DNA from 2 places in the Priestia sp. YIM B13551 genome. Region 1 is predicted to be linked to the other one. Evidence: riboswitches for the same ligand, from Rfam matches in the RefSeq annotation. Region 1 holds a riboswitch; the other holds the start of a gene.
What was found. A riboswitch is a leader RNA that binds a small molecule or an ion and turns the genes downstream of it on or off. The one in region 1 is predicted to bind glycine.
Positions count from the first base shown of each region.

Region 2: it holds a riboswitch for glycine, as region 1 does, so the genes downstream of both, gcvT (glycine cleavage system aminomethyltransferase GcvT) here and ACFX4N_RS25495 (amino acid permease) in region 1, are expected to answer to the same signal.

Region 1 is NZ_JBHZOX010000007.1:150,613-156,669, reverse strand. It holds gene ACFX4N_RS25500 (PAS domain-containing sensor histidine kinase) at 1-647, opposite strand, end outside; gene ACFX4N_RS25495 (amino acid permease) at 980-2,332, opposite strand; glycine riboswitch at 2,492-2,572, opposite strand; partial or broken gene ACFX4N_RS25490 (FAD-binding oxidoreductase) at 2,772-4,122, opposite strand; gene ACFX4N_RS25485 (hypothetical protein) at 4,620-4,886, shown strand; gene ACFX4N_RS25480 (GIY-YIG nuclease family protein) at 5,018-5,872, opposite strand.
Region 2 is NZ_JBHZOX010000002.1:1,421,074-1,427,130, forward strand. It holds gene gcvPB (aminomethyl-transferring glycine dehydrogenase subunit GcvPB) at 5-1,483, opposite strand; gene gcvPA (aminomethyl-transferring glycine dehydrogenase subunit GcvPA) at 1,476-2,822, opposite strand; gene gcvT (glycine cleavage system aminomethyltransferase GcvT) at 2,843-3,943, opposite strand; glycine riboswitch at 4,156-4,248, opposite strand; gene ACFX4N_RS16925 (DEAD/DEAH box helicase) at 4,429-6,057, shown strand, end outside.

The sequences.
Region 1 (6,057 bases):
TCTGGGTGGGAAATAATTCTACCATTGCGGTCTACAATAAATGTATAGCCGTTCTCTCCTATATCAAACGTTTGAAAGATGGATTGAAAACTTTTATTTTCTTCAATTCGCAGCGCTAAATTTACAACCTTTTTTACATTTTGCTGCCCATCCAAAATAGGAATCGCCATCACCACAATGTAGTGCTTTGTATCTGCTGAAACGACATCGCTTAAATATATTTTTTTGGTTCGCAGCGCTTCTTGAAAATATTTTCTTTTACTTAAGTTCACATGTTTCATATTCTTTAAATCATTCGGGTAATAATGCTCAACATACCCTTTTACATTAAAAATGGTTCCGCTATCGATATACGGTGAAATATTAACTATTTTCTGCAATTCTTCGTCTATTTCTTGTTCATCATCCGATAAAAAAATAGGATCTTGCTGTACCTCGTCGCCCAGGCTCCAAATATCTTTAATGACGACGTTAATTTGCTCTTTCATTCTCTTGACGGTTTTATCAGTTACCTGTCGATATTGATCTTGAGAAATATTAGGCAGCATCACTCTTGAAACAATAAACATTAGCGTCAGTACGGTACAAATAAGAAGCACATTAATCGTGAAGATTTTCCAAAACGTATGAGATTTAAACCATTTCATGTTTGTTCACCTTAATCTAATGAAGTCTACCTCCATTGTACTGTAAAATGAAAACTTTTCCATATAAATGACGGAATTCCATCTTTAGACATAGAAGAAAAGCAATTTGTTCTACATTCCTATCAGAAAACTATGAGCTTTCTCACTGTGTTTTCTGTTAGAACAAATTTTTAGTTTTCTTCTATAAACTTTGCTTCCTGCATTTTATTCATGCAGTAGAAATCAATTATTTATCCTCCACTAAAAAGACCTCATCACGGAGTGATGAGGTCAGAAATTTACTATATTCTTTTATAAAAAATCATGTTTATTCCCTGCTGATTTTCTAGCCTTTAAAGTTTTATTTTCTTTTTCCTTCTAGTCCAGTAAAAAATAAATAAGAGAATAAACCAAACGGGCGTCAACAATAAGGCTGGGCGCGTCGCGTCAGAAAACAGCATAATAACAAGAATCACCGCAAACAAAGCTAGCACAACATAGTTTATAAATGGTGTTAACGGTGCTTTGAATGCTGATGCTGCATGCAGCTGCGGACGCGTCTTTTTATACCTTAGATGGCAAATAAGAATGATACTCCACACCCAAATAAAACAAATAGCGCTAATGGTCGTGACGATGCCGAAAGCTTGGTCTGGTATAAGTTTGCTTAAAAGAGCTCCCGCTGAGATGACCAGCGTAGATACAAACAATCCGTTGCTTGGTACGTGGTTTTTGTTCAGTTTTGCAAACTTAGATGGCCCTTGGTCATTTTTACTTAAATTATATAAGATACGGCTTGTTGAAAACATTCCGCTATTACAAGCAGAAGCGGCTGAAGTTAATACAACAAAATTAATAATTCCAGCAGCAAGCGGAATTCCGACTAAACTAAAGGTTTTAACAAATGGGCTTTCTGCTGCATTTAATTCCATCCACGGGTTAATAAATAAAAGGATGATAAGCGCCCCAACATAGAAAAATAAGATTCGCAGCGGAATTTTATTAATGGCCGATGGAATATTTTTTTGGGGATTTGATGTTTCTGCTGCCGATACCCCTACCAATTCAACCCCGACGTATGCGAATATAACCATTTGGAATGAAAGTAAGAAACCTGAAACCCCATTTGGAAACAGTCCTCCGTGATTCCAAATGTTTTGAACAGTAACGGATCCCGCGTCTGTTTTAAATCCCATTACCAGCAAAATAACGCCAATAATAATTAATGCAAGAATCGTAATAACCTTTATTAAAGCAAACCAAAACTCTAATTCTCCAAATAATTTTACGGTTAATAAGTTAAGACCTAATAAAATGATTACACAAATAAGTGCGGGAATCCACTGAGGAATATTGAACCAATATTTCACATATACGCCAACTGCAATCACATCAGCCATAGCTGTCATAATCCAGCAAAACCAGTAGGTCCATCCCGTTACAAATGACGCCCACGGTCCAAGATACTCTTCAGCAATATCTGTTAACGATTGATAACCTGCTTTAGACAGCAGTAGTTCTCCTAGCGCTCTCATCACAAAGAAAAGCGCAATACCAACAATTAAATAAGCAAAGATGATAGAGGGACCTGCAAGCTGTATTGCTTTACCAGAACCTAAAAACAAGCCCGTACCAATGGTTCCCCCAATCGCGATTAGCTGAACATGACGATTGGATAAATCCCTCTTTAATTCTCGTTGTTCCAACTCTAACTCCTCCTAACAATAAAACCTTTGATGCGATCGTGCGGACTACAAATAAAGTCCAATAAAAAAAAGAGATTGGATGCGCTCCAATCTCATGGTCATAAGAATAACAAATATTAAGGTACATGCTACCAATTAGTAACATGCCAAATAAATATCCGGTACTCTTCTGTCCTTTTGCCTGAGATTGTGAACCCTTCGGCGTCGCGAAACTATCGCGATCTCTCCAGAAGCTGCTCCTGCTATAGTGTGATCCATAGCAATCATAGCTTTCTACGTATTAATTTTTTCAATCAATAGAATGACTGTCGAATAGTTGTTTATTCTAATACCAGTTAGATGCTTTGTCAACAGGAAAGATTACTTTCATTTATTTACCTTCTTCGACAGAAGGTAATTGAACAGTTTCAATCGTCAACTTAGTATCCTTTTCCTCGCGCTACCTGAGTCCTTGCGGGAACCTGAACACATTAAACGGATCATACTTTTTGTTCACTCTTTCTAATCTCTCTGCGTTGTCTCCAAAATACTCACGTTCGTAGTTTCTCAGGTTGCTGATAGGAAAATTCACATAGGAACCTACCGTAATACTTTTAATATATTCAAATCGCTTGCGAAGCCAATCTCTGTTTGCTCTTGCAAATACATCTTCTGTCCAGACAGACTGAAACCCCATAATATATCTGGCGTTTCTGTAGAAAAAAGCCGTTTCTCTTTTACCAACACGGCGAATTTCTCCTCCTAGTGCATAAAAAGAAATCGCATCATACACGGAACCTTCTGCCGGACGCTGTATGAGATCTGCAAGATTTTCAAGCTCACCACGTGAATAGCTTCTATGCACAAATCTTCCCGTTGACTTAAATTTTTCAGACGGAGGATAGGTTGCTTCTATTTTTTTTACCGCTTCAAGAAAAGATAATGATTCCAGCTCTACTTGAAACCCTTCTACTTCTGCAAAAGGCTGCAAAATCTCCCGAGCTCTTTCTGGGGAGCCGTAAAAGAATCCGTTTGCAAATATGCCTAACCCTTCTCCTCCTGCATTATAAAATGCTTGCAACTAGCGTCATACGTTTGTCCAGTTTAGGCAGCCAGTTTTGCCATATATTCATCACTTGTGCCTGCTTCTCCTTTGTAGTACCTACATAAAAGAATCGAACGAGCGTCACAGAGCTGTTCGTGGGCTTTGGAAGCTGAAACGTCATGCTTACCACAACGCCAAAGTTACCGCCACCGGCACCGCGGCATGCCCAAAAAAGATCCGCGTTACACGATTTGTTTGCCTTAATGAGCCTTCCTTCATAATTGACTAATTCTAGCTCTATCAAGCTGTCGCACCCTAACCCGTAAAGTCTGCTCGAAAGTCCCCAACCTCCACCAAGTGTAAAGCCAGATACCCCAACAGTCGGACACGTTCCTCCTGGAAACACATATCCGTTCGAACCGATGAAATCATACACTTCCGTATTTTCCGCTCCTGCTTCCATCTTTAAAATGTTCCGTTTTTTATCTAATTTCAACCCATTTAATCGACTAATATCAATGACTAATACACAGTCACCCGTAGAATACCCTTCATAATGATGACCGCCAGATCGAATGCGAATATCAACACGATGCTTGCGCGCCCAGCGGATCGCATTCACAACATCCTGCTTTTTTTCACAGTATACAATCACAAGCGGAAATTTATTAACAGCACGATTCTATCCCTGACGAGCTTCCTCATAAATTGGGTCTTTTGGCGTTACCACTTCGCCCGTAAGCCCTTTTAAAAACATTGAGTCCATTTTGACCTCTGCCACCTCTGTACATACTTTTTATTAGTTTTATTACTATAGTATTATCGATGTGGTTAAAGGTTTGGGTTTTGGGATAGAATTTGCGTTTATTATTTGTATAAAACACGTCATTATAGTTTGTTTTAAAAGCATTAACCCTCTTATGTAATTTCTCTTTAGCGATGTAAAACTTTCTAAATCTAGACTTTATGGGAATTTCGATTCACTATACTAAAATATTTTTTACTCTAAAAGAACAGATGTTTAATTTTAACAATTCCCCCATTAATAAAAGTACAGCTCAAAGAAAAAAGAGCAGAATCAAATCTGCCCTTTACTCTTTTTCTATTCATTTCTTTAACGTCAAACTTACCACATTCTCCACATGTGCGGATTGTAAATGACAACACAAGAGATGTTAGCGGGTCTCTTCATAAAAGTTAACTAGTTATTTTTGATTTTATTTCAACGTAACAAAAATAAAATTTTATGTATAGGAGAATTGTATGGAAGAGAAGTATCGTTTAATGTTTGTTTTTAGGACCCGTGATATCTCTATGCTTTATTGCTTGGGTATGGATTATTTAAAAGGAGCTATATTTTGTGTAATGTTATATAGCCCAGAAGATGATATTCAATTGGATTACAACACAGGACATTATCCAAAAGAACTTATTGACTATCTGAGAGAAGAAAAACAGAAAATCGATAGTGGACTATACGATATTAAAATGTGGAGAATGGATTTGTATGGCGAGAATTTTGAAAGGTAGAAACTAAAAAGCACCTATATCCACTGTAGCTTGCCCTTTAGATCTTAATAAATATTTATTTGTAGAAGATAAAAAAGAGAAGACACTTATATTGTGTTTCCTCTTTTCTGTAATAATATTTTGCTCTGTATTTAGTTTAGATTTAAACCATATGCTCTCGAACCTAGTTTATGTTTATATTTACTTTCTTCTATTAGTACCTCATTTTTAGTTAATGTCCTTGGTAATGTTTGGAGGATTGAAAATTTGAATTTTTGAACACGGTTAGGTTCTGATTCAATGATAGTTTTTAATTTCTTATTTCCACCGTGACCATTTTTAGCATACTCTTTCCAACGCCCAAGAATCCCTTCTTTTCCAGAAGCAGAACCAACATATTGTAAGCCATTATAAGTATCTACAATTAAGTATACTCCTCCTACTGAAGAAAGCATCCTATGCCAAACGCTATTAGCTGTAGGATCGTTAATAACGCCTTGCAGTTCGACAAAAGGGAGATTTATTTCTAAGTAACCAGGAAAATCTCTGATATAACCTTTAGGTAATAATTGCACCACTTCTTTTTCATTTGTATCAATTTTCATACACCAAGCCTGCGCTATGTTTTGCCACTTAATTACTAATCTTCCTTCTAGGTCTTCAAATCCATTCAGTTTTTTCAACTCGTACTTATACTTACTATGAACTTTTGCCTTTCCTCTATATGGAATATCTAGGTGATCTGGGAGCCCCTCTACCTTTGTTACATCTCCTACTTCATAAACACCTATGAATAATGCTTGATTATTTTCAATCCCTAAGCACGACACAAGGTAATCACAATCTTTGAAAACATTTTTTTCTTGATAAGATTGATATAAATTAAAATATCCATTGGTGTATAATTCGTGTACATCTACACCTCTAGTATCCATATGTCTTGCAACTTTAATACTTTTAGACATATCTAGACCAGCAAATCCCAGAACTTTATTAATGGTTAACATATGTATACCTCCACTAATAGAATTTGTAATAGATATTACAAATTTTAAAGATCTTATTTATTGCTCCTCCTATGAATAGATTGTAATAATTATACAATATTTCTTAAAAAAACGCTTTACACGTAAAATATATTTACAAACATTTGTTCTAAATCCATAATATAGGTATAAAAGAAAATTATAAT
Region 2 (6,057 bases), on a different contig from region 1:
TTTGTTAGACGTTTTGAACAGCCAGTTCTTTCTGATAGCGAAGAACTGGCTTTCTCGCTGCCAGCGTTTCATCAAGGCGCTTCACAACCGTTGTATGCGGAGCTTCCTGTACGACTTCAGGCGTTTCTTCTGCTTCTTTTGCAATTTGAATCATCGCATCGATAAACGCATCTAGCGTTTCTTTCGACTCCGTTTCCGTTGGTTCGATCATCATACACTCTTCTACGATAAGCGGGAAGTAGATAGTCGGCGGATGATAGCCAAAATCAAGCAGTCGTTTCGCAATATCCAATGTGCGCACGCCAAGCTTTTTCTGACGTTTTCCTGATAAAACAAATTCGTGCTTACAGTGACGGTCAAACGGAAGCTCATAGTGTTCTGCTAAACGACGCATCATATAGTTGGCATTTAGCACAGCGTTTTCCGTCACGGCTTTTAAGCCGTCTGGACCCATTGAACGAATATACGTATAAGCGCGAACGTTGATACCGAAGTTGCCGTAAAACGGCTTTACGCGTCCAATTGACTGAGGACGGTTATAGTCAAAGTGATAGCCTTGTTCTGTTTTCACAAGCACTGGTTTAGGCAAATACGGAATTAAATCTGCTTTTACCCCTACCGGACCAGAGCCAGGACCGCCTCCTCCATGAGGGCCTGTAAACGTTTTATGAAGGTTTAAATGCACAACGTCAAACCCCATATCTCCAGGACGGGCTTTACTTAATACTGCGTTTAAATTTGCACCATCATAATAAAGCTTTCCACCTGCTGCGTGAACAATTTCAGCCATTTCTAAAATATCTTCTTCAAATAACCCTAGGGTATTTGGGTTTGTTAACATTAAAGCGGCTGTATCTTCTCCTACTACGCGGCGTAAATCCTCTAAGTCCACTAAACCATGTTCGTTTGATTTTACCGTTACCGTTTCAAATCCCGCAACTGTTGCCGAAGCCGGGTTCGTTCCGTGAGCTGAGTCTGGAACAATGACTTTTGTTCGCTGCGTCTCACCATTTGCTTCATGATAAGCACGAATCATCATAAGCCCGGTCCACTCGCCGTGAGCACCTGCTGCTGGCTGAAGTGTTACTTCATCCATTCCTGTAATTTCTGTTAAATGCTCTTGTAAATCATATAAAAGTTCGAGAGCACCTTGAACCGTTTGCTCATCTTGAAGCGGATGAATATGCGCAAACCCAGCAATGCGTGCTGCTTGTTCATTCACTTTTGGATTATATTTCATCGTACATGAACCAAGCGGATAAAACCCTGAGTCTACTCCGTGATTTCGTTTTGAAAGCGCGGTGTAATGACGCATAATATCGAGTTCTGATACTTCAGGAAGCTCAGGAGCTTTGGTACGCACATACGCTTTTCCAAGCAGTTCTTCAGCATTTACTTGCGGCACATCTAACTCTGGCAATGAATAGCCGATTCGCCCTTCTTTACTGCTTTCAAAAATAAGTGATTGATTTTGATTAAGCATGAAGATCCCCCAATTCATTTACAAGTTGGTCAATTTCCTCTTTTGTACGGAGCTCTGTAAAAGCAAGCAGCATGTGATTTTCAAGCGCTTGGTTATCACGGCTAAGATCATAACCGCCAATTATTTTTGATGCTAATAAATGATTGTTTGCTTCTGTTACCGAAACAGGAAGCTTCACGACTAATTCGTTAAAAAACGGTCCTTCAAATGCTACATTTATCCCTTTTGCCTTTAACGCTTCATATGCATAATGCGTTTTTGATAAGTTTTGCAGCGCCATTTCTTTTACACCTTGCTTGCCTAAAGCTGTCATTGCAACTGATGCCGCTAAAGCATTTAACGCTTGATTTGAACAAATGTTAGACGTCGCTTTATCGCGGCGTATATGCTGTTCACGCGCTTGAAGGGTTAAAACAAACCCTCGCTTACCGTTTTCATCTACCGTTTGCCCTACTAATCGTCCTGGAATTTTCCGCATAAGCTTAGACGTAGTTGCAAAGTATCCGCAGTGCGGTCCTCCAAATTGACTTGGAATACCAAATGGCTGTGCATCTCCAATGACAATATCAGCTCCGAATTCTCCAGGGGGCGTAAGTAAACCTAATGATAAAGGATTGCTTGAAACCACAAACATGCATTTTTCTTGATGAGTAATTTCTTCAATTTCTTTTAACGGCTCGATTTGTCCGTAGAAATTTGGGTATTGGACAATAACAGCTGCCACGTCACTCCCCATCTCTTTTTCCAATGCAATCATATCTGTTACTCCGTCTGCTGCAGGGATTTCTACCACTTCAATGTATTGACCCTTCGCATACGTTTTTAACACATCTTTTGACTCAGGGTGAACAGCCGCAGAGACAAGTACTTTTTTCTTTTTTGTTTGACCCGCACTGAGCATAGCGGCTTCTGCTAAAGCAGTTCCTCCGTCATACATAGAAGAATTAGCCACGTCCATCCCCGTTAACTCACAAATCATTGTTTGAAATTCAAAGATGGCCTGAAGTTCTCCTTGAGAAATTTCTGGTTGATACGGAGTATAGGCCGTATAAAATTCCGAACGAGAAATAACATGATCAACAATAACCGGCATGTAATGATCGTAAACTCCTGCTCCTAAAAAAGAAGCATAGTCTTTTAAATGAGCATTTTTAGCAGCCATACTATTTAATTCTTTTAACAGCTGAGGCTCTGAAGCCGCTTTTTTAATATTGTATTCTCCTTGAAAACGAACGCGCTGCGGAATATCTGAAAATAAATCATCAACAGATGAAACACCAATTGCTGCTAACATTTGCTGCTGATCTTGTTCTGTCATTGGTAAATAGCGATGTAACATGTTAAATTCCTCCCCAAAGCTTACTTTGAACGTTTATAAAAAGGTGTTGAAACCACTTTTGCTTTTAAGCGTTTTTTTCGAACCTGCACTTCTACTTCCCGACCAAGCTCTGAATACTCTGCTGACAATAGCGCTAAACCGATGTTTTTCTTTAATGTCGGTGACTGTGTACCTGTTGTCACAAATCCAATTTGTTCTTCATCTGCAAATACTTCGTAACCGTGTCTTGGTATACCTTTATCAATCATTTCAATTCCTACCAGCTTGCGAGGTGCCCCGCTTTCACGCTGTTCTTTTAACACTTCTTTTCCAATAAAGCTGTCTTTGTTCGTTTTTACTGCAAATCCAATTCGAGCTTCAATGGGCGTAATATCTTTTGAAAGCTCTTGGCCATATAAAGCCAAAGTAGCTTCAAAACGAAGCGTATCGCGAGCTCCTAATCCGCAAGGCAGCACACCTTCATCACTGCCTGCTTCTAAAATAGCCGTCCACAAGTGAGAGGCGTCAGCTGAAGAACAATAAATTTCAAAGCCGTCTTCCCCGGTGTACCCAGTACGTGAAACGAGAGCTTTTACATTCGCTACTTCTACATCATCAGCAAATGTAAATGGCTTTAATAAAGATAAATTTTCGTTCGTTAACGTTTGTAAAACTTTTTCTGCTACAGGACCTTGTAAAGCTAGCTGCGCAGTTTCATCAGACTGATTAACGAGCGTTACATCTCCTTGTTTGTGAGACACCAGCCACTCATAGTCTTTTTGAATATTAGCAGCGTTTACGACTAGCAAATACTCTTGATCTGCTTTTTTATAAATCAGCAAATCATCTACCGTGCCTCCGTCTTCATAACACATAGCCGTATACTGCGCTTTTCCATCTACGAGGGTAGAAACGTCATTTGTCATCGTGTGCTGAAGAAAAGCTAAGCTATCAGCTCCTGTTACAAGAATTTCTCCCATATGAGAGACATCAAAAAGACCTGCCTTTGTACGTACAGCTTCATGCTCTTCTTTAATAGAAGAAAATTGAACGGGAAGAGCCCATCCTCCAAAATCAATTGTTTTGGCACCATATTTTTGATAGGTATCATAAAGCGGCGTTTTGTGTAATTCTGTTGTCATATTTATGTCCTCCTCTTTTTCACGTGAAACTTTTCATAACGGGGAGTTTTCAAATAGTGTGGGGATCACTACGTATCCAAACAAAAAAGGACAGAAAACCCCCTACTGTATTTAGTAGGAAGTCTCTGTCCTTTTCACCTGAAAGTTTACCTATAAACGAATAGGTTTGCCTCGTGGGTGGTCTATAAACGCATAGACACTCTCCAGAGCTGCGTCAAACAAGAGTCTTTTTGCCTGAGAGATTCACAATTTTATTGCTTGCTCCTTCGGCGCTACATTCAAGTAGTCTCTCCCCGTGTCGTCATTCGCTTCTATAAAGTTGGTAAAGTTGGGCATACTACTGAAAGATGTATCCATCTTTATTCACACAATCATTTGTAAAGTGCTAATCTATTTTCTTTTTCAAATTTTCTAAATATATTTTTATCCTACCTGATTCTTATCATTTGTTCAATAAATTTTTTTTACAAAGGAGCATTTTTATCATGAAAGTGAAATTAAACATCGATGAAACATGGGAAGCAGCCTTCTCAACTAAATTGGACCAAGACGGCCCTTGGTCTGCATGGGATTTGTATAAACTTGCCTATGAAATAGAAGACCAAACGCTTATCTCAGAATTTGAAGGACTACAAAGCCCAAAACATCTAGCCGATTTAACGCCGCTTCCTCATCAGCTCGAAGTAGCCAAACAAGTAGTTGAAACAATGAATGGGAAAGCCATTTTAGCAGATGAAGTAGGACTGGGGAAAACGATTGAAGCAGGGTTAATTTTGAAGGAATATATGATTCGCGGACTTGTTAAAAAAGTTCTCATTTTAGTTCCAGCTTCGCTTGTTTCACAGTGGGCTATGGAATTGAATCAAAAATTTTATATTCCCGCAGTCCCTCAAAGAAAATCATATGTGTGGGATCAGTGTGACATCGTTGTGTCTTCAATTGATACAGCAAAACGTTCTCCTCATCGAGAAATTGTGCTTGAACAAGACTACGACCTCATCATCATTGATGAAGCTCATAAACTTAAAAACAACAAAACAAAAAACTATGAATTTGTGCAAAGTCTAAAAAAGAAATTTTGTCTGTTGCTAACCGCAACACCGATTCAAAATCGAATTGAAGAAATTTTTAACTTAGTCTCTCTTTTAAAGCCTGGCCATCTCGGCAATAAAGACTATTTCGAAGAATTATTTTCCGCTAAAAAACGCTCTTTGCAAAACGATGAACACTTAAAAGAGCTTGTTAACAAAGTTATGATTCGAAATCGCCGCCACGATACTGGTATCGAATGGACGAAGCGAATTGTTCAAACCATTCCTGTTGAATTCTCGCCAAAAGAACGCGAGCTGTACGATGCGATTACGTCTTTTAAAGGAAACGGACTGCACCCTTCAAGCGCTTTTTCAATTTTAACCCTGCAGCGAGAGGCCTGCAGCAGCCGTGAAGCGGTGTATATGACATTAAAAAACATGCTCGAACGTCAGGAAGATCAAAACAGCGCATTAACGGAACATATGATCACTCCGTTAATGGAACTACTTCAGCAAGTGCCGCAAAATGCAAAAGCAGAAAAAGTGCTAGAGCTCGTTCAGAAAATTGATGATAAAGTCATTATTTTTACTGAGTACAGAGCAACTCAACTGTATTTACAGTGGTATTTAAAACAGCATGGAATTACCTCTGTACCTTTTAGAGGCGGATTTAAGCGAGGTAAAAAAGACTGGATGAAGCAGCTTTTTGAAAGCCACGCGCAAGTATTTATTGCCACTGAAGCAGGCGGAGAAGGAATCAACCTTCAGTTTTGTCATCATATCATTAACTATGATCTTCCGTGGAATCCAATGCGTCTAGAACAGCGAATTGGAAGGGTCCATCGTTTAGGTCAAAAACATGATGTTCACATTTACAATTTAGCCATTCAACATACGGTCGAAGAACATATTTTAAAATTGTTATACGAAAAAATAAACCTTTTTGAACGAGTTGTTGGAGAGCTAGATGATATTTTAACAAAGCTTGATTTAAAAAATATCGAAGAGCATATTCAGGATATTTTATTTCATTCGCGGAGTGAAGGAGAAATAAAAATCAAAATGGAGAACTTGACGTCTATT